Regions from separate parts of the Actinoplanes sp. CA-015351 genome, predicted to be linked through region 3. Evidence: riboswitches for the same ligand, from Rfam matches in the RefSeq annotation. Region 3 holds a riboswitch; each other region holds the start of a gene.
The links. Region 3 has a riboswitch for cyclic di-AMP ahead of ACQP2E_RS23095 (NlpC/P60 family protein). Riboswitches for the same ligand answer to the same signal wherever they lie in the genome.
Positions count from the first base shown of each region.

Region 1: another riboswitch for cyclic di-AMP. It lies ahead of ACQP2E_RS07840 (C40 family peptidase); the one in region 3 lies ahead of ACQP2E_RS23095 (NlpC/P60 family protein).
Region 2: another riboswitch for cyclic di-AMP. It lies ahead of ACQP2E_RS01745 (coiled-coil domain-containing protein); the one in region 3 lies ahead of ACQP2E_RS23095 (NlpC/P60 family protein).

Region 1 is NZ_CP192102.1:1,698,702-1,708,789, forward strand. It holds gene leuS (leucine--tRNA ligase) at 1-1,453, shown strand, start outside; gene ACQP2E_RS07820 (hypothetical protein) at 1,870-2,091, shown strand; gene ACQP2E_RS07825 (TVP38/TMEM64 family protein) at 3,008-3,760, opposite strand; gene ACQP2E_RS07830 (type 1 glutamine amidotransferase) at 3,804-4,517, opposite strand; gene ACQP2E_RS07835 (MurT ligase domain-containing protein) at 4,507-5,727, opposite strand; cyclic di-AMP (ydaO/yuaA leader) riboswitch at 6,116-6,297, shown strand; gene ACQP2E_RS07840 (C40 family peptidase) at 6,304-7,140, shown strand; gene mraZ (division/cell wall cluster transcriptional repressor MraZ) at 7,644-8,075, shown strand; gene rsmH (16S rRNA (cytosine(1402)-N(4))-methyltransferase RsmH) at 8,327-9,388, shown strand; gene ACQP2E_RS07855 (hypothetical protein) at 9,391-10,002, shown strand; gene ACQP2E_RS07860 (penicillin-binding transpeptidase domain-containing protein) at 10,009-10,088, shown strand, end outside.
Region 2 is NZ_CP192102.1:388,536-398,623, reverse strand. It holds gene ACQP2E_RS01795 (neprosin family prolyl endopeptidase) at 1-14, opposite strand, end outside; gene ACQP2E_RS01790 (cysteine dioxygenase) at 389-859, shown strand; gene ACQP2E_RS01785 (rhodanese-like domain-containing protein) at 853-1,263, shown strand; gene ACQP2E_RS01780 (hypothetical protein) at 1,251-1,826, opposite strand; gene ACQP2E_RS01775 (AAA family ATPase) at 1,849-2,946, opposite strand; gene pnuC (nicotinamide riboside transporter PnuC) at 2,943-3,557, opposite strand; gene ACQP2E_RS01765 (Atu4866 domain-containing protein) at 3,582-3,941, opposite strand; gene ACQP2E_RS01760 (TetR/AcrR family transcriptional regulator) at 4,067-4,669, opposite strand; gene ACQP2E_RS01755 (ABC transporter permease) at 4,858-5,754, shown strand; gene ACQP2E_RS01750 (ABC transporter ATP-binding protein) at 5,747-6,520, shown strand; gene ACQP2E_RS01745 (coiled-coil domain-containing protein) at 6,558-7,571, opposite strand; cyclic di-AMP (ydaO/yuaA leader) riboswitch at 7,576-7,711, opposite strand; cyclic di-AMP (ydaO/yuaA leader) riboswitch at 7,919-8,051, shown strand; gene ACQP2E_RS01740 (coiled-coil domain-containing protein) at 8,058-9,074, shown strand; gene ACQP2E_RS01735 (glycoside hydrolase family 65 protein) at 9,129-10,088, opposite strand, start outside.
Region 3 is NZ_CP192102.1:5,006,624-5,016,711, forward strand. It holds gene ACQP2E_RS23070 (LolA family protein) at 1-1,044, shown strand, start outside; gene ACQP2E_RS23075 (SCO5389 family protein) at 1,299-1,691, shown strand; gene ACQP2E_RS23080 (phosphatase PAP2 family protein) at 2,224-3,378, opposite strand; gene ACQP2E_RS23085 (tetratricopeptide repeat protein) at 3,621-4,649, opposite strand; gene ACQP2E_RS23090 (AAA family ATPase) at 4,646-5,923, opposite strand; gene ACQP2E_RS23095 (NlpC/P60 family protein) at 6,109-7,083, opposite strand; cyclic di-AMP (ydaO/yuaA leader) riboswitch at 7,100-7,232, opposite strand; gene ACQP2E_RS23100 (M56 family metallopeptidase) at 7,352-8,251, opposite strand; gene ACQP2E_RS23105 (BlaI/MecI/CopY family transcriptional regulator) at 8,248-8,595, opposite strand; gene ACQP2E_RS23110 (cytochrome ubiquinol oxidase subunit I) at 8,687-10,088, shown strand, end outside.

The DNA.
Region 1 (10,088 bases), 3.3 Mb from region 3:
TGCTTTCACCGGAGATGGACCGGCGATCAACAGTGAGTGGCTGGACGGCAAGGAGGTTGCCGAGGCGAAGGCCGCGATGATCGCCTGGCTGGAGGAGAACGGCAAGGGTTCCGGCGCGACCACCTATCGGCTGCGGGACTGGCTGTTCAGCCGGCAGCGGTACTGGGGCGAGCCGTTCCCGATCGTGTACGACGAGACCGGCCTGCCGATCGCGCTGCCCGACTCGATGCTGCCGGTAGAGCTGCCCGACGTGGACGACTTCTCGCCGCGCACCTTCGACCCGGAGGATGCGGACACCGAGCCGGAGACGCCGCTGTCCCGCAAGAAGGACTGGGTGCAGGTCGAGCTGGACCTGGGCGACGGGCCGAAGATGTACACCCGCGAGACCAACACGATGCCGCAGTGGGCCGGCTCCTGCTGGTACGAGCTGCGCTACCTGGACCCGCACAACGACGAGAAGCTGGTCGATCCGGCGAACGAGGCGTACTGGATGGGCCCGCGCTCGGCCGGCGACAGCGGTGGCGTGGATCTGTACGTCGGCGGTGTCGAGCACGCCGTGCTGCACCTGCTGTACGCCCGCTTCTGGCACAAGGTGCTGTTCGACCTGGGCCACGTCTCGTCCTTCGAGCCGTTCCGCAAGCTGTTCAACCAGGGTTACATCCAGGCGTACGCGTTCCGCGACGCCCGCGGTGTCATCGTGCCCGCCGATGAGGTCGTGGAGCGCGACGGTCAGTACCACTACGGCGACTTCGTGGTTAACCGCGAATACGGCAAAATGGGCAAATCGCTGAAGAACGTGGTCACCCCCGACGAAATGTGCGACCAGTACGGCGCCGACACGTTCCGGGTCTACGAGATGGCGATGGGCCCGCTGGACGTCTCCCGCCCCTGGGAGACCCGCGCGGTCGTCGGTTCGCAGCGCTTCCTGCAGCGCACCTGGCGCCTGGTCGTCGACGAGGAGACCGGCGCTTCGCGCGTCTCCGACGCGCCGCTGGACGTCAAGTCCCGCAAGGTCCTGCACAAGGTCATTGCCGGGGTACGCGAGGACATGGCCGAGCTGCGGTTCAACACTGCGATCGCCAAGCTGATCGAGCTGACCAACACGCTGACCCCGCTGCCGACCGTCTCCCGCGAGGCGATCGAACCGCTGGTCCTGATGCTGGCGCCGTTCGCGCCGCACATGGCCGAGGAGCTGTGGGGCAAGCTGGGCAATTCAGGCACACTGGCGTACGCGGACTTCCCGGTCGCCGACCCGGCGCAGCTGGTGGCCGACTCGATCACGTACCCGGTGCAGGTCAACGGCAAGGTCCGCGGCCGTGTCGAGGTCTCGCCGGAGACGGATGAGGCCGAGGTGCGGGCGGCGGCGCTGGAGGCCGTGGCGGAGGTTCTGGGCGGGCGCGAGCCCAAGAAGGTCATCGTGGTGAAGGGCCGCCTGGTCTCGGTCGTGATCTGAGACCGCACCGGCTTTTGACTGGCCCGCCGCATATTTATGCGGCGGGCCTTTCGATGGGGACTTGAGCGTTTCTTGACCCTTTGGGGCGGACTCGACCTTCGCCATTTGTGGAGCGGTAGTGGGTTCGGGGTGGCGTCGTGTTTTCTCGGTGCGAGGTGCCGCGTTCGGAGATCTTGTGCGGCTTGGTCGGCTTGATCGGCTTGGTCGGCTTGTGCGGCTTGATCGGCTGATCGACCACAGGTGCACGAGTTTGCGGGACGGCCGTCTGCGGCATGGCGGTTCAGGGTGGTTTGAGAGCGCTGTGGTGACGCTTTGCCACGGCAAGCGGGTGGACAGTGTCGAATCTTGGAGACTCGTGGGTGTTCTATGCCCTGTTGTTCTATGCCCCTACGGGTCTCCGAGGTTCGGCCAACGCGGTGCTTGGTTCCGAGGTGGTGAGCGCGGTGGTGCCCGGTTCCGACGTGGTGAGCGCGGTGCTTCACAGTTCCGAGGTGGTGAGCGCGGTGGTGCCCGGTTCCGAGGTGGTGAGCGCGGTGGTGCCCGGTTCCGAGGTGGTGAGCGCGGTGGTGCCCGGTTCCGACGTGGTGAGCGCGGTGCTTCGCCGATCTTGTGGACTTCGGCGAACCGTTTGCGCGTAACTCCGCAAGATCGGCTGGACCTCTTCGATCTTGTGGAGTTATGCGGACACGTCTTCGGGGAACTCCACAAGATTCAAGCCGAGCGGAGCATAGTGCGGGGCGGGCGGAGCGGGGCAGAGCGCGGGGCGGGCGGAGCGGGGCAGAGCGCGGGGCGGGCGGAGCGGGGCAGAGCGCGGGGCGGGCGGAGCGGGGCAGAGCGCGGGGCGGGCGGAGCGGGGCAGAGCGCGGGGCGGGCGGAGCGGGGCAGAGCGCGGGGCGGGCGGAGCGGGGCAGAGCGCGGGGCGGGCGGAGCGGGGCAGAGCGCGGGATGGGCGGAGCGGGGCTGTGCAGAGCGGCCGCGCTGGGAGGCAGTCCTGCTTGCTTGTGCAGGGGTTGCGCTGCCACGTGAACCTTGAGCGATCTTCGACATCATGGGGTGCAGGATCACTCAAGATCTCGTGAGGGCGTCGCCGGTCGCGGTCGAAGGCCGGCCCGCCGCGGCGATCTTGAGCGATTGCGGTCCCTCTGAGGTGCAAAATCGCTCAAGATCCGTGCAGCTCCCATCGCACGGTCCGCCTTGCCGGGGGCTCACGGTGGGCGCCGGGCTGGGCGTGTTGGGGGCTCACGGTGGGCGCCGGGCTGGGCGTGTTGGGGGCTCACGGTGGGCGCCGGGCTGGGCGTGTTGGGGGCTCACGGTGGGCGCCGGGCTGGGCGTGTTGAGGGCTCACGGTGGGCGCCCGGCTGGGCGTGTTGGAGGCTCACGGTGGGCGCCCGGCTCGGCGTGCTGAGGGCTCACGGTGGGCGCCCGACAACGCTGAGGCCGCTAAGCGCGACGACAGCAGCCCCCGGCATGCGGCGAATGGGAAAGCGGAACGTCAAACCACCGCCGGCGCTGCCACACGGCACCCGGCATAAAGCTGGTGGGAGAAGCGGCCCCTCAGGCCATCACCGGCGCGACGACGACGGCGGCTGCTGCGGCTGCTGCGGCGGCGCGGCGGGAGGTGTAGCGCCAGCGCAGGACGATCGCGGTCGAGATGGCGAAGCCGATGGCGGCCGGGGCCAGGGTTGCCGCGTTCATCGAGCCCGGGGCGGCCACCGCCGCGCCGATCACCGCGTAGGTCACCGTCGACGGGATTGCCGCGATCGTGGTGCCGAGCAGGTAGCGCTTGCGGCAGACGCTGGTCGTGCCGTACGCGTAACCGACCAGGCCGAACGGGGCCAGGGGCAGGAAGCGGACCAGCAGGACGGCCGAAAGACCGCGGCGGTTCAGCCAGCCGTCCAGACGGTCCAGCTTGCTGCCGGCGCGGGCTTTCAGGGCGCCGCGGCCGGCCCAGCGGCCGGCGTAGTACGTCGCCGTCGCCGCGATGATCGCCGCGGCCAGGGCTGCCAGGGCGCCGGTTGCGGCGCCGAGCAGGAGGCCGCAGAGCAGCGTGATCATGGTGCGGGGGACCAGGACCGACAGCAGGAGGCCGCCGACCACCGCGACGGCGGCCGGCGCGACCGCGCCGAGGGTCTCGACGCTGTCGCCGATCTCGCGCAGCGGGAGCGTCGCTGCCGCGATCGCCAGGGCCCCCACCACGCCGCCGAGTGTTCCGAAACGGATGAGACGGCGCTTCCAGCTGATCGGAGCGTCCTGAGGGTCCGCGGAGTTCGTCACTACGCCCCGCGGGGCGATCAGGATGTCGGTCATGCAGGCGTACCGCCCCAACTGTCGTCGGTTCCCGAACAAAAAATCAGACCGCGCTTGCTGCTTCCAGCCGTTCCTGCCGGAGCCGGTCGGCCCAGGTGTCATCCAGGGGCGCAAGCCTATCCGCGCCTGTTGACCAGCGCAGTAGCAGATCGGCTATAGCTGGGTTGCGAGCGAGCGCCGGTCCGTGTGAGTACGTTCCGAGAATCTTCCCGGCCCATGCTCCCTCGGTTTGGCCGTCGTTGCCCACTCCCGCGGTGACTCGCGCCAGGGGAGCCGCTTGCGCTCCCAAGTGGGTACGCCCACCGTGGTTCTCGAATCCGGTGAGAGGCGGCAGCCCGAGTCGCGGGTCGATGTCGCCTCGCAGTTCGCCGACGGCCCGGGTGACGCCCCGGTCCGAAGAGATGTCCAGCAGTCCCAATCCCGCGCACTTGGCCCCCTTCGCGAAGAACGAGTGGCCGAACAGCTGGTAACCGGCACAGATGGCCAGAACCGCGGCGCCCTGGTTGACCGCGCGGTGCAGACCGCCGTCGGTGAGCAGCCGCTGGGCCGCCAGCGCCTGCGGCCCGTCCTCGCCGCCACCGATCAGGTAGATGTCAGCGGAGGTCGGCATCTGCTGGTCGGAGCGGACCTCGTAGGTCTCCACCGGGATGCCCCGGGCGGCCGCGCGATGGGCCAGGATCGACAGGTTGCCCCGGTCGCCGTAGGTCGAGAGCAGATCGGGGTAGATCCACACGATCCGCAGAGACTCAGTTGACACGGTCCAACTCCGCTCGGATGTCCTGGAACGCCGTGTAATTGGCGATCACTTCGAGGCGGCCTGGCGGAACGGCCCGCAGCGCCTCGTCGAAACTGAGTACGTGCCGGAACGGCACCTGGTTCACCTGGAGCCGGACGGCCAGGTCGTACGCGCGGTCGCCGGTGATCAGCACCGGGCGGTTGCGCAGGGGCGCGAAGTCGACGTCGTACAGCCATGAGGTGTCGAAGCCGTCCGGGTCGCGGGCGTTGATGGACAGCAGCGTCGGCGCCTGCTCGGCCATGTCGAACGCCTCCAGCCAGCTCGCCGGGTTCTTGGCGAGCAGCAGCCGGATGTTGCGGCCGTCCCGGTCGACCTGGGCGTACCGGCCCGCGATGGACGTCACCCGGGCCAGCCGGGGCAGCGCCTCTATCGGGCGTACGCCGAACTCGGCGGCGACGGCGAGCGCGGTGGCCGCGTTGCCGATGTTGACCTTGCCGGGGAGCTGGAGCTTGACCAGGTGCCAGTCACCGCGCGGGTCGATCACGCCCTCGTCCTCGACCGACCAGTTGGCCCGGGGGCGGCGCAGCGGGCAGCCGGTGCACCACCAGTCGCCGTTGGCCCGCTCGATCGGGTGGCCGCTCTCCGGGCAGACGAACGAGTCGTCGAGCCAGCGCTGGCCGGCGCTGAACCAGGTGACCTGGGAGCTGCCGCTGGCCGCCCAGACGACCATCGGGTCGTCGGCGTTCGCCACCACCTTGATGTGCTGCTGGCTGGCGAGCGCGGTTTTCCACAGCTGCGCCATCATCGACACCTCTTTGGCCCGGTCCAGCTGGTCCCGGGAGAGGTTGAGCAGCGCCACGATCTTGGGCCGGGTGGCCTCGATCACCTGGGCCAGGTAGTGCTCGTCGACCTCGAGCACGGCGAACGGGGTGTGACCCTCTTTCGCCAGCGCCGAGGTGTGGCCGGTCGGCATGTTCGCGCCGAACGAGTTGGTGGCGACCCGGCCGAGCACGCCGACGGCGGCCGCGGTGAGTCGAGTGGTGGTGGTTTTACCGTTGGTACCGGAGACGAGCGCCACAGCCCGGCCGGAAGAAAGGTGAGCCAGGAGGTCCGGATCGATCTTGAGGCCGATCCAGCCCCCGATCACCGAACCGTCGCCGCGTCCCGCGGCCCTGGAGAGCGCCGCAGCGGTCTTCGACGCGGTGGTCGCGACCTTGGCGATAAGAGGCATCTTCCCGTCCGTCACGCCAGCGAGGGTACCGGACCGAAAGGTTACGTCCAGTTGCCGACCGGTCAAGATCGCGTGCGACTTGTGTTTGTGCCGGTCTCGTCGTTTTGACCAAGGATCCGGTGGGAGTGACGACTAATTGTGTGTTCTGTTTCACCCGTAACTCTCGACTGATCGTGATCAGGTGACCGCTTTGAGTAATGGCATTTGTCTCCTCCCGGTAACAAACTGGACATCAACAAATGTGCCAATCACTCTGCGTCACATTTTCGGGGCTAACGATCACGCGGACGGTCAGGTACCAAGGGTGAGCCGGCGGCATCCGCTCGCCGGCTCGTACCAGCCTGGCTAACGCCGAGCCCTGCCCCGAGCTGGATGGTGCGACCGCAGGAACACCGGAACACCGAACAGGCATCTGGGGGCAGGGACGGGGGACCCATTTACGGTCCGTCCCGCGCCGCGGCTCCACGCGGCGATCACGGGACGACCTTGGGGTGAAGTCGCCTCGGCGACCGGGCACACCTTCCCGCCCGAACCCGACAGCTAACCTCGCAGGCGTGCCGGAGGGAATTCTCAACCGTGCACGAACTTCGTTCGCGCCATGGCCGCCGCAACTCCTCGCGCGCTGCCGGCACTGTCGCACTGTCTCTGGGTCTCTGCCTTTGCGCCGGGCAGCTGGTCACCGCGTCACCCGCCGCGGCCGCCAGCACCACACCGGTCATCAAGGTCGCCAGCACCACCACGGCTTCGGCCGCGGCGGCGACGGTCACGCCCAGGCTGTCTGCCAAGGCCAACACCCGGAACCTGAAGTGGGGTTCCACCCTCAAGGTGACCGCCAAGGTCATCGACCCGCGTACCGGCAAGATCGCCAAGGGCACGGTCCGTCTGCAGGGCTATGTCGGTGGCAAGTGGCGTACGTGGGACACCGAGAAGGTCAAGAACCAGAACGGAACGGTCACCCTCAAGTACGCGCCGAAGAACACGTACAAGGTACGGACGATCTTCAACGGCTCGGGCTACAAGACGGTGACCACCGTCAAGACCACGGTGAAGGTCCGGGCCAGCGGCGCCAAGATCCTCGCCGAGGCCAAGAAGCACAAGGGCGCTCTCTACAAGTACGGCGCGTCCGGCCCCAAGCGTTTCGACTGCTCGGGGTTCACGAAGTACGTCTACAAGAAGGCAGCGGGCAAGTCGCTGCCGCACAAGGCGAACTCGCAGCAGAGCTACGGCAAGAAGGTCGCCAAGAGCAACAAGCAGATCGGCGACCTGATCATCTTCCGGAACGGCTCGTACGGGTACCACGCCGGCATCTACGCCGGTAACGGTTACATCTACGACTCGCCGCACACCGGCGCCCGGGTCGGCAAGCACAAGATCTGGAACTCGAACTACGTCGTGCGGCGCCTGGTCGCCTGATCGCGACCGTGTCATTGGCGCAGCAGCGCAGTAAGTAAGGAAAGACCGGCGGCGGCATGGTGGTGCCGTGGCTGAGATCACGCCTGTGGGGTGTGGCCCGTTCCTGGGTCACGCCCCACAGGCGTTTCTCCTTCGGTACGCGTTGCCGAAAGGCCTCCACTGTGCTCCACCGGAGGCCTCCCTTTTCCTCCACTCAGGTGGTTGAGGGGCCGCTCCCACACTGTGAACGTGGAGATATCGGACCTGTTGTGCTCGATGTCGGAAACCAGACCCCGTTGATCATGGTTGCGCCCTCCACTTCGGCCCACCGCCTTTGACCAGGAACTACGTCCGCGAAAAGGGCTCGCGAGCGACCTCATTCGGGTTGCAGGTGGAGGGAAGTGGAGTAGAGTGGGGCGCAGTGGCAGGGCCGAGGAACCGACCTGGGACTGCCGGCCCGAGTTGACAGGCGAGACCGTTCCACCGCGAAGGGACGCGACGCCAAGGCAAGGGGGGTTGAGCCGATGTTCCTCGGCACACACACCCCGCGCCTGGACGAAAAAGGCCGGCTGATCCTCCCGGCGAAGTTCCGTGATGAGCTGGCGGGAGGTGTCGTGATCACCAAAGGACAGGAACGCTGTCTGTACGTGTTCCCGATGCCGGAGTTCCAGCGCATCGCCGGTCAGCTGCGTGAGGCGCCGGTGACGAACAAGGCGGCCCGGGCTTACAGCCGGGTGTTCTTCGCCAGCGCGCACGACGAGGTTCCCGACAAGCAGGGCCGGGTCACCATCCCGGCGCACTTGAGGGAGTACGCGAGCCTCGGCCGCGACCTCGTGGTGATCGGTGCCAGCACTCGCGTCGAGATCTGGGACAAGCAGTCCTGGGACGACTACCTCATGGCGAGCGAGGAAGACTTCGCCGACATCGAGGAGGGGGTGCTGCCCGGCGGACTGTAAGGCGTGGCACCTCGGTGGGCCGCTGTGCGGTCCGGACGCCACTGCCGCCGTACTGCGAGATCTCCAGCCGCTCCCGCTCCTGGCGCCTCTTCCCCGGCGCCAGGCGCGTGTCCGGGGTCGGCCTTCCTGTCAGGGAAAGGCCCGCACGGGACAGAGCGGATGGGGATCTGGCGGTACGGACTGGCGGCCGGGCCGGCAAGAACGGCCGAAGTTGAAGGCAATACCAGGGTGCGACGTGTTCGGGCAGGGCTATGGGGGTCAATATGGGGGAGCCGCGAGGCACACATGTGCCGGTGCTGCTCGAGCGCTGTCTTGAGCTGCTCGCCCCGGGTCTCACCTTGCCGGGCGCCGTTCACGTCGACTTCACGCTGGGTCTTGGCGGGCACGCCGAAGCAGTCCTGGAGCGGTACCCCGATGTGATCCTCATCGGACTCGACCGGGACACCGAGGCGCTCGCTCACGCACGTCACCGCCTGATCCGTTTCGGCGATCGCACCCACCTGGTGCACGCCGTCTACGACGAGCTGCCGCGGGTTCTCGGCGAGCTCGGCATTCCGGCGATCCACAGCGGACTGTTTGATCTCGGTGTCTCCTCGTTGCAGCTGGACGAGGCGGACCGCGGTTTTGCGTACTCGCAGGACGCCCCTCTGGACATGCGGATGGACCAGTCGCGAGGTGTCACCGCCGAGGACGTGGTCAACGGGTACGAGCCGGGTGAGCTGGTTCGCATCCTCCGGCAGTACGGCGAGGAGAAGTTCGCGCCGCGGGTGGTCTCGGCGATCGTGCGGGAACGGCAGAAGGTCCGGATCACCTCGACGGCGCGCCTGGCCGAACTGGTGAAGGACGCGATCCCCGCCGCCGCACGCCGAACGGGTGGAAATCCCGCAAAAAGGACCTTCCAGGCACTACGCATTGAGGTCAACGCCGAACTGGACGCTCTTGAGGGTGCGGTTCCGGCTGCTTTGGATGCGTTGGCGGCCAAGGGCCGGCTTGTGGTGATGAGTTATCAATCGTTGGAGGACAGGATCGTGAAGCGCGCCCTTGCCGCGAGGTCGCGCAGCACCGGGCCGATCGACCTTCCGGTCGAGCTTCCCGGTACCGGTCCGACGCTGAAGCTGCTGACCCGGGGGTCGGAGCTGCCCAGCGAGGCCGAGGTGGCGGAGAACCCGAGGGCAGCCTCGGTGAAACTGCGCGCGGTGGAGCGGTTGGACGAGCAGGACCAGGCATCGGGGACCGGCCGCGAACGGCCCCGACTGTCAACGCGCGGGAAACAAGGGCGGTTACGCCCGGGGGCGAACGAGGGGGAGGGGTGAGCATGAGCGAGCGATACGACGCGCCGCGGTCGGGGGGCCGTGCGGCGTCCCGTGACACGGGCACCCGGGGGGTGAACCGGACCAGCCGCGGCCGGGAGACCGAGCCGGTACGCACAACGCGTCGCAGCAAGCCGGAATCCGACGGCACCGCAGCGCTCGCACTCGAGGTGACCGAACTGTCGGTGACAGCGGCCGAACCGTCCACCACCGGCCGTCCGCGGCTGTGGGTGGCGCCGCCGCTGCCGATGCGGGCGCCACGGGCGACGTTCGCCGCGTCCGTGATCGCTCTGGTGCTCGTCGGTGTGCTCGGCATCCTCCTGATCAACACCAAGACGATGGAGCAGTCCTTCCGGCTCAACGCGCTCCAGAAGGAGCAGGCCGCCCTCGACAAGCAGCAGCAGAGCCTGGAGCAGCAGCTCATCCAGGCGTCCAACCCGGGCAACCTGCACGCCGCTGCCCGTCGGCTCGGCCTGGTCATGGCGGAGTCGCCGGCGATGATCCGGCTTCCGGACGGCAAGATCAGCCGGATTCCGACGCCGGGTCGCGGCCAGCCGGGCGTCACCGCTCAGGGCGGTCTCAAGGCCGGTACCGCTACCTCGGGCGCCGGGCAGTAGGCGACCATGTCGCCGCGAGCAGACGACGAGACACCGCGCCGGGGTACGCAGCCCCGGCGCGGTTCGTCGCGGGACCTCCCCGCCGA
Region 2 (10,088 bases), 3.9 Mb from region 3:
CGTGACTTCAACACGTGTCCGTCCTCGTAAATCGGGGGCAAGAAGGCCTGGTGGGGCAGGTTCTCCAGGAACCACCTCGCGGCGGCGCAGCTCACCATATAGCTATCTCGATACGGCCAACATGGCCCTGAGCAGCAATTCCACCGTTACGTCGGACGGGGTAGGCCGTTCTGGTGACAGAACGCCCAGAACTCTCAACACAGTGTATCGGGAACGTTGCGGAACGAAGTTTTTCGCACCAGATCGAGAAAGAGGCAAAGAACACTAAGCCTCTTTCGGATCACGCTTCGGCCTTATCCGGAGCAACTCCGCGAGTCCGAAGACACAGACACTGATCTTGTGGTAAAACCTATCAGGTCTATAGAGTATGTATGGCAAGGAGGAGCCCATGACCGTCACCGGTGTCCGTCACGACCATCTCGCCATCGCCCAGCGATACGCCGCCGAGGCCGATCGGTGGCCCGTCACGCCCCGATTCGACCCGCTCGAGCGCTGGTACCACCGCCTCGCCGTCACCGACGACTACGAGGTGTGGCTGCTCACCTGGCTGCCGGGGCAGGGCACCGAGATTCACGACCACGGCGGGTCGGCCGGCGCGTTCCATGTCTTCAGCGGCACTCTGAACGAGGAGACCGTCGCCGCCCGGAACGGCGCTCCGCGAGTCATCACCCGTGAGCTCGGCGATGGCGCGGGCCGGCGGTTCGGCGAGCACCACGTGCACCGGATGACCAACCGCTCGACGCAGCCGGCGATCAGCGTGCACGTGTACGGCCCGGCGCTCACCACGATGACCAAGTACCGGCTCAGCCCGGCCGGCCTCGAGGTGCTGACCGTCGAGCGTGCGGGCTTGGAGTGGTGACGGCGACCCCGCCGCCCGGTTCCAAGGGCATCGACGAGATCTTGGCGGAAGCGCGTACCCGATTGAATCGGTTGGACGCGGCGCGCACCGCGGCAGCGATCCGCGACGGCGCGATCCTGGTGGACATCCGCCCGGCCGCGCAGCGCGCCGAGCACGGCGAGATTCCGGGCGCGCTGATCATCGAGCGCAACGTCCTGGAGTGGCGTCTCGACCCGAGGTCGGACGCACGCCTGCCGTTCGCGAACAGCTACGACCTGGCCGTCGTGATCACCTGCCAGGAGGGTTACACCAGCAGCCTGGCGGCGGCGTCACTGCAGGACCTGGGGCTGCACCGGGCAACCGACCTGGACGGCGGATTCGCCGCCTGGCAGGCCGCCGGGCTGCCCACGACTCACTTCGGGTAAACGACTCCGGACCGCCCGCTGTACAGGTGCCTGGTGCCGTCCCAGTCGTAACCGGTGTTCGGCGCGTCCAGCCAGACGATGTACGCGGCACCCGGCGTGAGCCCGGTGATCGTGGTACTGACCGCGCAACTGGTACCGGCCGCCGCGGTGCCCGCCGCCACGGTCTTCCACGCCGGCTCCGGCTGCGGTCCGCTGACCAGCTCCTGCGACACGGCCGCGACCCGGTAATCGGAGTCGTACTGCGTCGGCCACTCCACCTTGAGCGAACCCGCGCCAGGCGTGACCTCGACCGGGATGAACACCGGGTCGGTACGCGGCCAGGCCTTCGTGCAGCTCGGATCGGGCGTCGGAGTGGAGACCGACGGCTCAGGCGTCGCGGAGGCCTTGCCCCTCGACGGGGTCGGGCTCGGCGTCGCCGCGCCCTGGTCCATGCGCATCCACGAGTCCCCGCTCTTGTCCTCCACCGCCGTCGCCGATCCGGAGTCACCGAAACCGAACGCGGCACAGCCACCGAGCATCAGCGGCAGCGTGGTCAGAGCCAACGTGATCTTGATTTTGCGCATCCATCCCCCAGGTCGATGTCCCCTATTGATCGACCCGGACCGCGGCGGCCTTAGGCGTAATCGGCGCGTTCAGGTTCCAGCCGCCGGCCAGAAGGCCGTCGACGGCGAGAACCGCGGTGCGCAGGCGCTGCGCATAGCTCCCGGCCAATGAGATGTACGCGACACCGCGGCTCGCAAGCTCGGTGCGGAACCGCTCGGTCATCCAGTGCCGCAGGTGCTCCCCGTCACGCAGCCCGTCGTCATCGAACGGCACCCCGTCGGCCTCGGTGAGCAGGTAGAGGTCCGGTTCACGGATCAGCGCCCGGACGGCCGGTGAGGCATTGCCCAGATAGCGCTCCTCCCAGATCGTGGTGGCGAACGCGTCGGTGTCGCCGAAGAGCACCGGCGAGCCGGAGCGGGCCGCCGCGTCCTCGGCCGCGTTCTGCGTCGCCGCGACGGTCCGGAAGTCGTCCCGGTCCCAGGTCACGTCGAAGACGGTGGCGGCCGGCCGGGCCAGTCGCAGCTTCCGCAACTTGATCTCGGTGAGCTCCCGGCCGTACTCCGGGACCCAGCGGGTGTCCGACCAGACGCCGCCCCGCGTCCGGTAGTGCCGGGCCAGCGCCCGGGCCATCGTGGTGGTGCCGGACGACTCGGCGCCGACCACGATCACCCGACGGGCCAGCCAGCCGCGTACGCCGGGGCCGATCCGGTCCCAGTGGGCGATCGGATCCTCCCGGATCGCCGTTCCGGAGACCGGCACCAGGACACGCTCCGGGTCTACCAGCACCGCCTCGGCGTGGAATCGCCGGGCCAGCTCGGTTCCGTACTCCTCGGAGGAGAAGACCGCGTCGACCCGGTCGGTGCCGGCCGCCGCCCGGAAGACCGCCATGTGCAGCTCCCACACCGCCGGATCGGCATAATCGATCGGATGGTCGTCGTGGACGCCGGCGAACCGGACGGCCGGTCCGTGCGCCGCGCGCAGCCAGTCAAGCCGCAGCGCCAGCGGGATGCTCTCGCCGGACGACGGCGCGACCACCACGGTCACCCGGTCGCAGACCGCCGCGGCAGCCTCGATGAGCGCGTGGTGACCGGTGTGCGGCGGGTAGAACTTGCCGACGATCAGGCCGTGCCGATATCTCATGCCGGCACCCGCACCGACGCGGACCGCCAGGACCGCAGGCCCAGCACACAGAGGATGAGAAACGCCACGTACAGGATCGCGGTCAGCCACAGACCCTTGTATCCGTAGAGCGGGATGTAGATCAGGTCGGCGGCGATCCAGATCCACCAGCTCTCCACCAGCTTGCGCGTCTGCCCGTACGTCGCCAGCAGTGAGAGCGCCGTGGTGAGCGCATCCGCGAGCGGCACCGTCGACCCGGTCAGCCGGTCCAGGAAGAGCCAGAGGCCACCGGTCAGAACCACGCCGGCCAGAGCCAGCCCGAGCCATTCGGCGCGGGTGGTGCCCCGGACCACCAGCCGGGTCCGGTCGGCGCCGCCGTAAAGCCACGCCCACCAGCCGTAGAAGCCGAGGATCACGTAGACGATCTGGAGGCCCGCGTCGGCGTAGAGGCCAACGCTCCAGAAGACCACCATCAGCAGCAGGACGTTGAGGATGCCGAGAGGCCAGTTGAGGATGTGCCGGCGTACCAGCAGGCCGACGTTTACCAGCCCGGTGAGGAAGCCGAGCACCTCAGCCCAGGAGGTCGGCACACCGAACGTCGCCACCGCTGGGCTGTTCAACCAATCGATCATGGTGACAGCATCCCCGGCGGGACCTCAGACCGGAAGCAGGCGGTGGCCGGCCATCTCCAGCTCGCCGTCGTAGACGACCACTGCCGTGTTCAGCCCGGAGTCGTCGTGCAGCACCACCTCGGCGCCCTGGATGTCGTACGTCCCACGGGCCGACTTACGGCGACCGGCGACCTCACCGGCGAACGTGCCATCGGTGTGCAGCCGCAGCTGGACGACCCCGTCCGGGCTGCGCCAGGCGCCGACCACCGCGGCGCCCGTCACCACCTTCGGTCCGGTTCCGTTCGAGTGCGCCGTCAGGTCGGCGTGGCCGCCCATGGCGATGGCCAGCAGGGCGGCGGCGTCGAGCACGGTGAAGTCGACATAGGGCTCGCAGGGGGTGGTCATCGTCTCGCTTCCGGGCGTCGGTCGGGGTCAGCCCCTTCGTTCGGCCGTCGGCGGGCAATCGCCAGCAATTCATCGGTTGCGAGCCGGTGAGTTATGGGCGCGCCTGAGTTACGGGCGCGCCTGAGTTACTGGTGCGCCGCCTTGAGAGCTCCGGTGACCGCCGCGGCCAGCTGCTCCAGGTACTCGTCGCCGATCGGGTCCCGGGAGATCGCGAGCCGCCAGTACAGCGGGCCGAGCATCAGGTCGACAGCGAGCTTCGGGTCGGTGCCCTCGGGCAGCTCGCCCCGGGTGACCGCCTGGCCGACCAGTTTCTCGGCGAGCGCCTGCTGCTGGGTGCGCAGCGCACCCTGCAGGGTCTCGGCGATCTGCGGGTTGCGAGCCGCCTCGGCCATCAGATCGGGGATGATCTGCGACGCGATCCGGTGCTGCAGCGCCTTGCTCACGATGAACATGAGCAGCTGCAGGTCGCCGGCGAAACTCCCGGTGTCCGGGAGTGGCACCTTACGCTCGGCGATGTCCGAGACGATCTCCATGACCATCTCGAGTTTGTTGCTCCATCGCCGGTAGATCGCGGTCTTGCCGACCCCCGCTCGGCGGGCCACCGCCTCGATGGACAATCGGCCGTAACCGACTTCCGCCAACTCGTTCATGACCGCGTTGCGGATCGCCACGGTGATGTCGCCTCGGAGCACCGCCGCTCCGGCAGGTGCGCGCTTTGTTGTCGCCACAGAGTCACTATAACGCTACGACGTAACGGTTGCGTTCCGCCGTTTGGTCAGCTACCTTCAGAGCCACGTCGATACGAACCCGTTCCAACGGAAGCGGCGAGCGCCTGTCATGCTTGCTAGCTGTGTCCTCGCAGCAGCAACAGGAGCCCTCCGCCTCCGCCGGGCCGACTAGATCGGAGCACCACCCCATGCCAGAGACGGCGGTCGCCGAGACCGGCGCCGAGCTCTCGCCCAAGGAGCTCGCCCGGCGGCACGGTCTGACAGCGTCCGGGCGGCTTCCCAGCCTCCCTGAGTACACGCGTCAGCTGTTGTCGTACCGGCACTTCATCCAGTCGCACGCCAGCGCCAAGATGAGTTCTTCGCTGGGCAGCACGAAGCTCGGCACGGTGTGGCAGGTCCTCACGCCGATCATCAACGCCGCGGTGTACTACCTGATCTTCGGTGTGATCATCGGGACCAGCAGGGGCATCGAGAACTTCCCGGCGTACCTTTGCATCGGCGTTTTCGTCTTCCAGTTCTCCCAGTCGATCGTGCAGTCCGGGATCAACGCGATCACCGGCAACCTGGGCCTGATCAGGGCGCTGCACTTCCCCCGGGCGAGCCTGCCGCTCTCGGCCGCGCTGGTCGAGATCCGCAACTTCATGGTCGCCCTGATCGTCCTGATGGGCATCGTCCTGATCACCGGTGAGCCGATCACCACGCAGTGGCTCCTGCTGCTGCCGCTGCTCGCTCTCCAGTCGTTCTTCAACACCGGCCTGGCCATGTTCATGGCTCGCTACGGCTCGAAGAATCGGGACATCAAGCAGCTGATCCCGTTCATCATGCGGTTCTGGATGTACGGGTCCGCGGTTCTCTACCCGGTCACCCTGTTCGAGGACAAGCTGGACGGCTGGCAGCTCGCGCTTGTCGAGGCGAACCCTCTGCTGATCTTCATCGAGCTGTACCGCCACGCGCTGCTGGAGAACGTCACGCTCGCCGGATCGCCGACCGTGCTGTGGATCGAGGCGCTGGCCTGGAGCCTGATCGTCGGCATCGGTGGTTACGTGTACTTCTGGCGCGGAGAGAAGGGCTACGGCCGTGGCTGACAACGAGAACACCCCGACCGTCATCGCGGACAACGCCCACATCATCTACAAGGTGCACAGCTCGGCCTCGCCGGGCAGCGGCAGCCCGCTCGCCAGCTTCAAACGCCTGGTCACCAACGACAAGGCGGCGAACATCAAAGAGGTGCACGCCGTCAAGGGTGTGAGCTTCACGGCGTACAAGGGTGAGGCCATCGGGCTGATCGGCAGCAACGGGTCGGGCAAGTCGACCCTGCTGCGGGCGGTCGCCGGGCTGCTGCCGGTCTCCAAGGGCGCGATCTACGCGGCCGGCCAGCCGTCACTGCTCGGTGTGAACGCGGCCCTGATGAACGAACTGCCCGGCGAGCGCAACGTCGAGCTGGGCTGCCTCGCGATGGGCATGTCGCCGGCCGAGGTGAAGGCGAAGAAGGACGAGATCATCGAGTTCTCCGGCATCAACGAGCGCGGCGACTTCTCGTCGTACCCGATGCGGACGTACTCCTCCGGCATGGCCGCCCGGCTGAAGTTCTCGATCGCCGCGGCGAAGAAGCACGACGTGCTGCTGATCGACGAGGCGCTGGCCACCGGTGACGCCAAGTTCCGTCGCCGCAGCGAGGCTCGGGTGCGTGAGCTGCGTGCCGAGGCCGGCACGGTCTTCCTGGTCAGCCACAGCGAGCAGTCGATCCGGGACACCTGCGACCGGTGCATCTGGCTGGAGTCGGGCGAGATCCGGGCCGACGGGCCCACCGACGAGGTGATGCGGGAGTACGAGGCCTACATGCGTAAGTAGCGCCTCGCACTCCCCAGGAGAACAGCCGCCGGCAGGATCAGCGGACCGAGAGATGCACGTGGTTGGTGTGGTCGCTGGACGGGTCGCCACCCGCCCCGCTGTACGACTTCCAGCCACTGCTCGGTAGCCAGATCCGGCGGTACCAGATCACGTACAGGACGTCGAGTGCGTCCGCGTTGTTGATGAAGTAGTTCGCCAGGTTGTTGCCGTACGTCTTGCTGGCGCCTGTCGCGTCGCCGCCGAAACCGTTCTTGTCGGCGGCGAAGTCGCAGGCCCGGCCCTTGGGATGCTCACCGCTGTTCTGCTCGCGGAAGCAATGCACGTACCGCTTGAAGCCGTCGCTCTGCGCCTGCTTGAGCGCGTGCAGGGTGCGCGGGGTCAGACAGCCGCCACTGGTCGGGTCGGGCTCACTGCAACCGGAGCCCGAGCCGCTCGGCGCCGGATCCGCCTTGGCGCTGCCGCCGCCGTCGCTCGACGAGGACGCGTCAGCGCCCTGGTTCGCCTTCTTGAGCGCCGTCTCGACCTGCAGCTTCTTCTTCGCCATCACATTGACCTGCTTCTGCTGGTCCTTGACGGTGGCGTCGATGGCGAGCTTGGCCTTGCGCTGACCGTCCAGCGTGGCCTTGAGATCCTCGATGGCGTCGTTCTGATCGGCCGCGACGGACGCCAGGGTCTCGGCACGGTCGATGAAGCTGCCCGTGTCGCTCGCGGTGATCAGAGCGGACATCCCACCGAGCCGGCCGGACGTGTACGCCTGCGACGCGATCTCGTCGAGCGCCGCCTGTTTCGGCCCGACCTCGGCGTCCAGCTTCTTCAGCGTGGCCGTCAGCTCGGTCTGCTTCTTCTTGGAGGTCTTCAGCTTCGCCTTGGCCTCGACGTAACCCCTGGAGGCGTCCTCCAGTTGTTCGACGAGTGACTTGGAGCCGCCCTCACCGTCGTCACCGTTGTCACCGGGAGCGGCGGTGGCCGGTGACGCCACTATCGCCATCCCGCACACAGCGAGCAGCAGCGCCATGACAGCCGCTAATCGCCGCGCAGTCTTTCGCTGCACAGGTTATTCCTTCCGTCGGCCGCCGACCGAGTTAGCTGACGGGTTCGGGACGAAGGAAATCCCTACCGCGGTTGCGGATTCACCCCGAGGAAATATGGTTCCCCGGCTCGCCGTGGGTGGCGATTAGGCGGCGGTCCCCGGGTGGGAACCGGAACCGACCATACCCACTCAATCGACAGATCGACAGTTCTCGTACGTTCCGCGATTGCGTGGCCACGTGAGGTGATTTGGTTACAGAAAGTCGTTGGCCGGTAACAGTTTTGCCGGTTCCGCGGTCCTGATACCGCGCCATTCCTCAGGTAAACTCGTCGCCGGTCCTGCCAGGACGGCACCGCCCCCGAGGAGCCGGCAGGCCGCCGCCTAATCACCGTGAGGTGAGCCGGGGAACCAAGTCAGTGGGGTGAATCCGCCTTCGGGCGGTAGGGATCTCTTCCGTCCCGAACCCGTCAGCTAACTCGGTCGGCGGTGACAAGGAAGGAACTGTTGATGATCGGAAGTCCCCGCCGGTGGCTGACACTTGCCCTGGCACCACTGGTGGCCACGGCATTGTTCGTGGCGCCGGTGACCCCTGCCTCGGCGGAGCCGAGCGGTTCGTCCGCCACCGCTGAGGAGGACGACGAGGACGCCCTGCTCTCAGACGTCATCGAGGCCGCCAACCGGCGATTCGTCACGGCCAAGGCAGCTGTGACGAAATCCACGAAGGCGCAGGCGAAGCTCAACGTCGAGATCAAAGCCGCCGAGACCCGGCGCGACCAGTTGATCCCCGAGGTCAACTCGATCGCCCGCGAGCAGTACGTGACCGGCAACCTGAGCGCGGTCGGCTTCCTTCTCGGCGCCAACTCGTCGAATGACTTCCTGAAGAAGGCGATCTCCCTGGAGGAGATCAACAAGCTGCACGACGAGAAGCTGCACGAGCTCAACCAGGCGATCGAAACGGTCACCGAGAGCAAGGCGAAACTCGATGCCGAGGTCAAGGCACAGAAGCAGAACTCGGCGCTGATGAAAAAGCAGCGCGACTCGGCGGAGAAAGCTCTGAAGCTGGTCGGTGGCGACGCGCTCACCGACGGTTTCGTGGTGGCGAAATCCCCTGTCGCCTCGGCCGCGCCGCGCAACTCCAGCGGCGGCTTCTCCGCGGAGGGCTGCACCGAGAACGACCCGACGACAAACGGCTGCATCACCAAGCGCACGCTGCATATGTACAAAGAGACGAAGAAAGCCGGATTCGACCTCTTCGTCGGTTGTCACCGTGACGGCGGGCCCTTCGAGCACCCCAAGGGCCGGGCCTGCGACTGGTCGCTGCAGAAGAGCGGCTTCTCCTCGGCGCACAACGACAAGATGATGAAGTACGGCAACGACCTGATGGCGTTCCTGGTGCGTAACGCCGACAAGCTCGGGATCTACTACGTCATCTGGTACAAGAAGATCTGGTTCCCGGCGTCCGGCTGGAAGGCCTACCACGGCGTCAGCGACCACACCGACCACGTGCACGTGTCGATGCTCTAGACAGTGATGGAAAAGCCCCCGTCCGAAAGGACGGGGGCTTTTCGCTGCCGGAAATCAGTGCACGGCGCGCCGGACCGGAGCCCGCCCGTGCGGCTGGTACGGCGCCGGGCCGACCGTGACCGCCGGCGGGATCGGCATGGTCACCGGCCGCACCTGGGTCACCTCCAGCTCCTTGCCGTGGTGGACCAGGGTGAGCCGGGCCGAGCCGCCGCCGTTGCGCAGCGAGTACGTGACCTCGTCAGCGGTCACCGCCACCCGCAGCCGCAGGCCGCGCCAGAGCAGCGAGAACTCCAGGTTGTTGATCCGGCTGGGCAGGCGCGGCGCGAAGCTCAGCTGCCCGTTGAAGTCCCGCATGCCGCCGAGACCGGCGACCAGCGACATCCAGGTGCCGGCAAGCGACGCCACGTGCACGCCGTCCCGGGCGTTCTGGTGCAGGTCATGCAGGTCCATCAGGGCGGCCTCGCCCAGATAGTCGTGAGCCAGCTCCAGGTGGCCGGTCTCGGCCGCCAGCACCGCCTGGACGCAGGCGGACAGCGACGAGTCCCGGACGGTCCGCGCGTCGTAGTAGGCGAAGTTACGCGACTTCTCCTCCGGGGTGAACGCGTCCCCACGGAGGAACATCGCCATCACCAGGTCGGCCTGCTTGATGACCTGCTTGCGGTACAGGTCGAAGTACGGGAAGTTCAGCAGCAGCGGGTACGCCTCCGGCGGAGTGTTCTCGAAGTCCCACTCCTGCAGCCGGGTGAAGCCCTCGCACTGCTGGTGCACCCCGAGTTCCTTGTCGTACGGGATGTGCACCGCAGCCGCCGCGTCACGCCACGAGGCAGCCTCCTCGTCGTCCACGCCGAACTTGCGGGCCAGGTCCGGATGGCGCTTGCAGGCCTCGACCGCGGTCATCAGGTTCTGCTGCGCCATCAGGTTCGTGTAGATGTTGTCGTTCACCACCGCGGTGTACTCGTCCGGGCCGGTCACACCGTCGATGTGGAAACGACCGTGCCGGTCGTGGTGTCCCAG
Region 3 (10,088 bases):
TCCGCCGCGCAGCTTCTGGTGGACCTGCAGAGCGCCGACCCGGAGGGTTTCTCCGGAACCGTCGTACAGAGCACCGACCTCGGACTGCCCGGCATCGCCGGCCTGCTGAAGAACGTCGAAGGTGGCGGCCTCACCAGCCTGGTGTCCGGGAGCAACACGGCCCGCGTCTGGTACGCGGGTGAAGAGAAGGTCCGGCTCGCGCTGCTCGGCACCGACGGCGAGACCGACGTGATCCGTAACGACAGCAACGTGTGGATCTGGAAGAGCAGCGAGAACAGCGGCACGCACGTGACGCTGCCCGAGGGCGCCACCGAGAAGGAGGCGCTGCCCAGCGGCGTTCCGTCGACGCCTCAGGACGCCGCCGACGCGGCACTCGCCGCGATCGACGACAGCACCGCGGTCGCCACGACCGGTGCGGCCGAGGTGGCCGGGCGGGACGCGTACGAACTCGTGCTCAGCCCGCGGGACACCAACTCGCTGATCGGGCAGGTCCGGCTCGCGATCGACGCGGTCGAGCATGTCCCGCTGCGTGTCGACGTCTATGCCAAGAGCGCCTCCAAGCCCGCGGTGCGGGTGGCGTTCGAGCAGGTCAGCTTCGAGGTACCGGACGCGCAGCAGTTCGCCTTCAATCCGCCGCCGAACGCCTCGATCGAAGAGGTCACGCCGCCGACGGAGAAGGAGCTCGCGGAGAAGCCGGACGCGGTCAAGCCGGAGGCCTTCCAGCACGACGCGGGCAAGCCGGGCACCGAGTCCGACGACTTCAAGGTCATCGGTGAGGGCTGGACGACGATCATCTCGGCGAAGCTGCCGGAGGACGCGCTTGCCGGCGCGGAATCCCCGGCCAAGCCCGCGCCGTCCGCGTCCTCGTCCTCGCCCCTGGGCGATCTCCAGGTCGAGGGCATCCTCGAAACGCTGCCGAAGGTGAGCGGCGACTGGGGCAGTGGCCGGCTGCTGAGCGGTTCGCTGTTCAGCGCGCTGATCACGGACGACGGCCGGGTGTTCGCCGGAGCGGTCTCCCCGGAGGCTCTCTACGCGGTCGCCTGACCGATTCCGCCCCACGAAGCCCCGTCGCGGTCCTTACCCGGCGGGGCTTCGCGCTGCCTGTCGCAGACGCTGCCGGATCGCCGCGAGATCCTCGGCGGCACACCGGCCTCGCGGCAGGCAGGCCAGCCGAGCATCACGCCCGTGAGCGTGAGACACGCCGGCGCCGGCTACTTCACAATGAAAACCATTTCCAGCAAGATGGGTTGTGACATCACATTCGGTTGTCCACTTCGTTGTCCATGGAAGGAAAACCCATGTCGCTCACCGTTTCTCCCGATCTGCTCGCCAGCGCCGAACGCGGCGAGGTGTCGGATGCCGACTTCGTCGCGTGCGTACGGGAGTCGCTGCCCTACGCCTGGGACGTGGTCAGCACGGTGATGGCCGACCTGCGATCCGGTGACGGCGGGTTCGCCGACCACGAGGTGCCGCCGCCCACCGAGACCGAACGCGGGCAGCTGCTGCGCGCCCTCGCCAGTGACGCGATCCGGGGCGGGCTGGAGCGCCACTTCGGTGCGAAGCTGGCCTTCCAGAACTGCCACCGGGTGGCCGCGTTCGACGTCAACCAGGTGGGCGGCGAGCGTTACCAGGCGTTCGTGTCGCCGCGGGGTCAGCTGCTGAACCAGTCCCCCGAACTCCGCAACTGCTGAACCAGCCCCAGCCCGGCGGCCCGGGTCCCGTTGCCGCGGGGCTCGTTGCCGCAGGGCTCGTTGCCGCAGGGCTCGTTGCCGCAGGGCTCGTTGCCGCAGGGCTCGTTGCCGCAGGGCTCGTTGCCGCAGGGCTCGTTGCCGCAGGGCTCGTTGCCGCGGGGTGAGCCGTAGCGCAGGCGCGTAATGGGGCCGCGATGACATGTCTGAACGACGGCTCGTGCCGCTCAGCCGTAGCCCAGACACGTCACCAGGGTCCGATAAGGCGTCTGAGCTACGGCTCGGCTTGTCTCGGCGGGCGGGCCCCACCTACGCGTGTCGATTTTGGGTCCGTATCGAACCTGAATTCGACACGGACAGGGTGCTTGCGGCGTGTGTGTCGAGTTCGGGTGCGTATCGAACTGCGTATCGAACCCCGAACCGACACGCTTGCCTGACCCTGCGAGATCTTGGACCGCTGCTACCACCGGAGGGTGGCCCGAGGACCAAGATCGTGGCGGGAGGCCCCCGCCCGACTCGTGGCGTCGATCCTTGCCTAGAGCGAGGTGCGGCGCTGGGACGGCACTTTCGGCGCCTGGGTGGTTACCAGCTGGGCTACCGGGATGGAGGTCGGGCCTTCCGCAGGTGCGGCGGATCGAATCAGGGTGACCGAGACCGACCCGGCCCGCGCCGACCCGGCCCGCGCCGACCCGGCCCGCGCCGAGACCGCCGTGGCCGCGGCGCCCGCAGAGACCGCGGATGTCGCCGCCGCAAGCGCCCCGCCCAAGGGCGCCGCTTCCGCAAGCGCCCCCGCCAAAGGCGCCCCTTCCGCAAGCGCCCCGGCCGAGGGCGCCGCCTCCGCGAGCGCACCCGCCAAAGGCGCCCCTTCCGCGGGCGTCGCTGCCGGCGGGTTGGGGGCTGCGGCGGGGGCTAGCTGGTCGGGGTGGTAGTTGCGGAGCAGGGCGTAGGCCGCGCCGGTCAGGGCGGCTGCCGCTATCGCGTCGAGCCAGTAGTGGTTGCCCGTTGCCACGATCACCAGCAGGGTGATGGCCGGGTGCAGAAGCCACAGGGCCCGGTGGCGGCCGCCGATCGCGGAGATCAGGGCGATCGCCACCACCAGGGCCCAGCCAAAATGCAGGGACGGCATGGCGGCGTACTGGTTGGAGAAGTGATCGGTCTCCGGGTTGCCGTAGACGGCCGGGCCGAAGAGGTGGCCCAGGTCCAGCATTCCGGTGTCGGTCAGCATTCTCGGCGGCGCCAGCGGGATCACGAAGTGCACCAGCAGCGCACCCGAGGTGAGCAGCGTCAGGACGTTGCGGGTCCAGCGGTAGTGCGCCGGGCGGAACAGGTACAGCCAGATCAGGCAGGCCGCGGTCGCCGGGAAATGGACATACGCGTAATAGGTGTTGGCGATCTCCACCAGGGCCGGCCAGCCGAGCAGAGTGTGCTGGACCGCAAGTTCGCCGGGCAGGTGCAGCCAGCGTTCGACGTCCCAGACCACGCGCGCGTTGCGGAACGCCTCATCGACGTGGCCGTCGGCGGCCAGCCGGCCCACCTTGTAGACGCCGAACAGCACCGCCACCAGCGCGATCTCACGCAGCGCGGAACGCAGCGCCGCAAGGAAGCCAGGCCGGGCCCCAGCCGGGTCCGACGGGTCGCCGCCCGGCCTGTCCGGGCATTTCGGGAGCGTCAAGGAGGACGGCACACTCACGGCAAGCTCCCCGGGAAATGCGGTGCGGGCGGGAATTGCGAGACTTCGGCGTTCGGCACCCGGACGCCGACGACGCCCGGGTGAAGGCCGGTCAAGGTGAGCCTGAATTCGCCATGTCCGCTCCCCCGTCGATACGCAAGGAGAAGCATCCGGCGATCTTGCATGTTGGGCAAGATTTAACCGGCGGATAGTGACGTAACGCGCATTGGTAACAACGCCGTTACATTGACGCGGTCCTCGGATCAGGGCCGGTCATTGCGTCCAGCGGCCATGAGCAGGGCAAGCGTGGCGAACGCGGCGATCAACGGGGTCCACTGCGCTGTTAGCGCGTACCCGAGCAGGAGCGTGACCGTCGCACCTGCCGCGACCCATCCGATGCGCACCGCGCGGCGCGTGCGCGCCGGCAGAAGCGTGACGCAGCGCCAGGGCAGAAGACCTGCGGGGATCAGTACGCGCAGACCGAAACCGATCATCACGAGCACGACCGTTACGGCTGCGGCGCGGGCGGCGATCTGCCAGGAGGGCCATGGGTACGCGCCGGCCGCCAGCACCGCGACCAGCGGGACGCCCGCACCGAGGCCCCGCCGAAAGCCGCTGAGCAGGCCACGGACCGGCCAGGTCAGCGCGGTGGTGTCGAGGCGGGCCGGATGGTCGGCGGCGAGTTCGCGCAGGCTACGCATCGACGACCGGACCCGGAGCCGTTCGGCGTCGAGCAGGGCGATCAGCCAGCGGCCGTCCGGGTTGCCGGGGTCCTGGGCGAGGGCTTTTTCGATCGCTTCGCGCGCGGGTTTGCGGCGGCCCGCGTGGCGCTCGATCTCACCGAGGGTGAGCAGGTCGGGGACGGAGCGGGGGTTGAGCGCGAGGGCACGACGGGCGGCGTCGCGGGCGCGGGGGAAGTCACGGGACTGGGCGTGAGCGCGGGCCAGGACGCGGTGGGCGGGCGGGTGCGCGGGGTCGAGGCGGACGGCTTCCTCGGCGGCGCGCAGAGCGGTTTCCCGGGTTCGGGGGCTGGAGTGCTCGGGGGCCTGGGCAAGCAGGAGGCACTCAGCCAGCTCGATGTGAGTACCGGGTAGATGGGGCGCGACCGCCACGGCGGCTCGCGAGACGGCCAGCGCCTCAGCGGCACTCTTCTGGAGGCGCAGCAGGCCCGCCAGCAGGGTCAGCAGCTCCGGATCAGCCGGGACCTCCACCAGGGCGCGGCGCACCTCGGTCTCGGCGTCCGCGAGGCGGCCGACGTCGGCGAGCGCCCGGGCACGGGTTGCCGGCGTCACCGCACCTTGCGCTTCTTCAGATACGCCGCCAGGTCGTCGTACTCGCCGCTCTCGTTCGCGAACATCGCCACGTTGCGAGCGGTGGCGAACCACGCGTCCGTCGACGGACGTACCTCGCGGGCCGCGGCCAGCATGTCCGCCTGGCCGATCATGCGGATCTCGCCGGTGGTGATCGAGTCGCGCATCGCGTACTCGGCGGCGGTCTCGCACAGGTGCGCCAGGTCGGCGCCGGAGAAGTGCTCGGTCGCCTGCGCGACCTGGTCCAGGTCGATGCCGGCGACCGGGCGGTCCCGCAGGTGGAACTCCAGGATCGCGGCGCGGGCGGCGCGGTCCGGCGGCAGCACCAGGACGGTACGGTCCAGGCGACCCGGACGCCGCAGCGCCGCGTCGACGTCCCAGGGCGCGTTGGTGGCCGCCAGGACGAACACCCCGTCGTTGCCGCCCTCGACGCCGTCGAGTTCGGTGAGCAGCTGGTTCACCACGGTACGCATGGACGACTGCAGCTGGCTGCGCTTGTGCCCCAGCGCGTCGATCTCGTCGAGGAACAGCACGCACGGGGCATGCCCGCGGGCCGACTCGAACAGGTCGTGCAGGTTCTTCTCCGAGCTGCCGACCCACATGTTCAGCACGTCGGTGATGCTCAGCGAGAGGAACGCGGCGCCCATCTCGCCGGCGACCGCGCGGGCCAGGAACGTCTTGCCGCAGCCGGGCGGGCCGTAGAGCAGCAGGCCGCCGCGCAGGCTCTTGCCGAACAGGGACCGCAGTTTCGGGTTGCGCAGCGGTCCGAGGAACGAGACCTCGAGGCGCTTCTTCACGTCGGCCATACCGCCGACGTCGGCCAGGGTGATCGTGGCGCGTTCGACGTCGAAGACCCGGTCCTCGTGGCCGCGTACCTGGTCGGGCTCGCCGTCGGCGGAGGAGCGGGCGAACCGGGGTGGCACGGAGTCGCCGAACTGCTCCTCGAGAGCACCCCAGTCGACGCCGGCCGGGCCGGCGGCGGGCTGAGCAGAACCGGGCTGAGCAGAACCCGGCTGAGGCGCGGGCGGCGCGGCGGACGGAGGCGTGGGCGGGGCCGCGGGTGCCAGTGCCCGGCCCATCAGCTGCTGCGCGACGACGTTGCCCGGCTCGCGCGCGAGCACCTGCGCCGCGTGCCCGATCGCCTCGCCGCCGCGGCCCGCGGACACCAGCAGCTCCGCCAGGTGCAGGCGCAACGGGAGGTCGTCCGGACGGACCTGCACCGCGGCGGTGAGGCTGTCGATCAAGGCGTCGCTCATGACACGCGATTATGCCCCTGCCGGGTGAGCACCCGCTGTGCACCGGGGACTCCGGCCGGAGGCGGACGAAGCGGAGCTGTGCGAACCGTCACCGGCCGTGTTCACGCGTACCCCAGAAATAGCGCGAGAGAAGCAGAAAGGCCGCCCCTCGCCATGATGCGAGAAACGGCCTTTCGCGGCAATTCTCAGGCTGGCCGGCGATATCCCGCGATGGGGCCGCGGTCGATCGTCGCCATCCGCACGTAGTCGCCCGTGTGCGGTGCGTGGACCACCTTGCCGCCGCCGATGTAGATGGCGACATGATGGATGTCGGAGTAGTAGAAGACGAGGTCACCCGGCTTCAACTCGCTCCGGCTCACTGACTTGGTCGAGCCCCACTGGTCCTTCGTGTAATGCTCGAGGGACACACCGACCGACGCCCATGCCTTCTGCGTCAGACCCGAGCAGTCATAACTGTTCGGGCCGTTCGAGCCGAAGACATAAGGCTTGCCGATCAGGTCGCACGCCTTCTGGGCCGCACGACCGCCCTTGTCGTTGGTGTACGTGACCGGGCAGGGCCCGGTGCGCAGCGCACCGTCATCGACGTTCGCCGAACCGTAGGCGGCGATCCGGAGATCCTGAAGGTCCTTGATCTCCTTCTCGATCGCCTTCTTCTTCGACGCCAGGTCCTTGTCCCGGGCGGCGATCTCGGTGGCGAGCTGGTCGACGGTGGCCTTGTCACCTGCGTACTTGTCGCGGAGCTTGGCCACGGTCGCGATCGACTCGGTCTGGTGGACGGCGAGCTGGTCGAGGAGCGTGAGCTTCTCGGTCAGCGACGTCGGCCTGCCACTCATCAGCATCGCGTTGAACGCGTTCGGCGGGCCCTGCATGTAGGCATCGACGGCCATGCCCCGGACCTGGGCCATGGCGACGTCCACCTTCACCTGCAATGGAGTCAGGGTCTTCGCCAGCGAAGTCTGCTGCTTGCGCAGTTTCTTCAGCTTGGAGTGCACCGAGTTGTACTCCTCGATGACCGGCTCGAGCTTGTTCCACTGCTCGTCGATCTGCTTCTCGACGCTCGCCGGCGTGGGCTCGGCGTGGGCAACAGCGGGACCAGTGAGAACGACTCCGGCCGCGGCAATTACGCAGAGCAGACCGCGTAGAACGCCTTTCCGTTTCACTTAGGTGCGTTGTCCTTTCTTCCCACTCGACCGCCGACCGGGTTAGCTGACGGGTTCGGGCGGGAAGCTGCCCGGCCGCTCGGGGAGCGGCTTCACCCCGGAACTACCTGGGTCCCCGGCACGCATCTGCGTTTAGGCGGCGGTTCGGCAGATCGACCGGTTGGGCGATTGGGGGGCTACCGAACCGGGACCACCGTACCGGGATCAAGAGGCTAAATGAAGGAGGGCCGCACGCTGGAACCGTAAGCACCAATACCATTACCCACCGTCATTGAAAAGGCCACGTTTCGATAGCCCGGCCCAACCAGGGCACCACCAGGATCACTGTGGGTAGCACCAGCAAGCCGGCCGCGGCGATCACCGCGGCCACCGTGAGCGCCCGGCTCTCCGGAAGATCCAGCCGGTCCAGCCGCCGCCGCCTGGTCTCGCCGGCCGCCCCCTCAGCGAGCGGCAACGCATCCGCGAGACGCGACAACGCGGCCCGGAGCGGCTCAGGCCCGGTGCGGCGCCTCGCGGCATCATCGGACACCATCTCCAACAGCAGGTGTACGGCATCAAGCGGCGCCCGGCTCCGCAGAAGTTTCGGGACAGCCTGGTAGAACGCGGTGAACGACTCCATCACCAGCTCGTGCCGGTGCCGCAGGTGGGCGCGCTCGTGGGCGAGAACCGCGTCGACCTGCTCGCGGTCGAGCACCTTGAGCACCGCGTCACTGAGCACCACCCGGGGGTTCCGGCCGGGCACGCAGTACGCCATCGGCAGCGCCCCGTCGAGGACGCGTACCTCACCGGCCTCGCCGCCGATCTCGCCTCGCTGCTCGACGTGGTCCAGGAGGTCGACGAGCATCCGGTGCCGGTCGCGCCGGGCCCGGGCCCGCGACGTCACCTGGGCCAGCGAGATCAGCAGCCGGATCACGATCGTCGCGGCCACCGCGAGGGACAGCACCAGCGCGACAACGGTCTCCGGGTGGCGGGCGCCGGCCGCCCGGGTCAGCTCCTCCGGGGCGGCCAGCACCACGCCGAGCGCGCAGAGCACCGCGGTCAGCGTGAGCGCCTGCCAGAGCACGACGGCGGCGACCGGGGCGCGGTCGGGCCAGCGGGCGCTCGCCAGGATGCCGGGCGCGATCAGCGACAGAGTGAGTCCGAGCGCGCCGAGCAGGAGGGCGGTCACCGCTCGCGTGCTGCTTCTAACGCTGCTCTCAGCGCCTCGGGCGGCAGCTGCTCCATGAAGTACGCCAGCGCGGCATCCCGGTCGGGCGTGGCGCTGAGCGCGTCGAGCATCACGCCGGCGGTCATCTCCTCGCGGGACTGCGCCGGGGCGTACCGGTAGGCACGATCCGCTTTCTGCTGGATGACCAGGCTTTTCTTGGCGAGCCGGTCCAGCACTGTCATCACCGTCGTGTACGCCAGGTCGCGGTCACGGCTGAGCAGCTCGTGAACCTGCCGGACGGTGAGCGGCTCGCGCGCGTCCCAGAGTTTCGTCATGACCTCGCGCTCGAGGTCTCCCATCGCCATGCTCCCCATCCTACGAGCCTCCTACTGCATCGCGTCGTACTACAAGGCGTAGTATCTACTACGAAGCGTCGTACTTCGTTGGGGGAACCTCGTGGACGTGCTCGATTTGACCCGGCTGCAGTTCGCGGTCGTGACGATCTACCACTATCTTTTCGTCCCGCTGTCGATCTGCCTGGCGTCGGCGGCGGCCGGGCTCCAGCTCGCGTGGATGCGCACGGGTTCGGAGAAATACCTGCATCTCACGAAGTTCGTCGGCAAGCTGCTGATCGTCACGTTCGCGGTCGGCGTCGTCACCGGGCTCGTCCAGGAGTTCCAGTTCGGGCTGGGCTGGAGCGCGTTCGCCCGCTTCTACGGCGACGTCTTCGGACCCACCCTCGCGATCGAGGGGATGCTCGCGTTCTTCCTCGAGGCGACGTTCCTCGCCCTGTGGTACTTCGGGTGGGACCGGCTGCCCCGCCGGCTGCACGCCGCGACGATCGTCATCGTGGCGGCAGGGACGCTGCTGTCGGCGTACATCATCCTGGCCGCCAACTCGTTCATGCAGAACCCGGTCGCGTACGCCCTCGATCCGGAGACCGGGCGGGCACACCTGACGAGTTTCACCGAACTGCTCACCAACGAGGTGGTCCTCGCCGCGTTCCCGCACACGATGGCCGGTGCGGCGATGGCCGGCGGCGGGCTGCTCCTGGCGATCGGGGTGTGGCGCTTCAAGGCTGACGCCTCCTTCCTGACACTCTCCCGGCTCGGTGCCTGGGTCATGCTGGTCGGCGGGCTCGGAACCGTCATCAGCGGGGACCACATCGGCAAGGTCATGACCGCCGTGCAGCCGATGAAGATGGCCGCCGCCGAGGCACTGTACGAGACCACCACCGGCGCGCCGTTCTCCGTCTTCGCCATCGGGGAACTCGGCCACGACCGGCCGTTCTTCAGCATCGAGGTGCCGAAGCTGCTGTCCTTCCTCGGCACCGGGTCGTTCAACGGAACCGTGCAGGGCATCGACGACCTGCAGGCCGCGTACGCCGCCCAGCACGGTCCGGGCAGTTACGTGCCGATGATCCCGGTGGCGTTCTGGACGTTCCGGCTGATGATGGGCGCCGGGATCCTCGCCATGATCGTCGCTGGGTACCACCTGTGGTCGACGTCGTCCTTCAAGCTCCGTTTCCTGCGGTTCCTGCCGGCGATCCTGCAGCCCGGCAACGGCACGCCGAGGATCTTCCTGCGGTTCATCTGGCTCGCCCCGATCCTGCCCGCCGCCGCGAACACCTTCGGCTGGGTCTTCACCGAGACGGCACGCCAGCCCTGGCTCGCGTTCGGCATCTCCAAGGTGGCCGACGGGATCTCGCCGGGGCTCACCAGCGCCGAGGTGATCACGTCGCTCGCCGGGTTCACGCTCGTCTACGGCATCCTCGCGCTGGCGTGGACCCGGCTGGTCATGCACCTGTCCCGGCAGCCGCTCGAACCTGACAAAGCCGTCGAATCGGCTCCGGAACCCG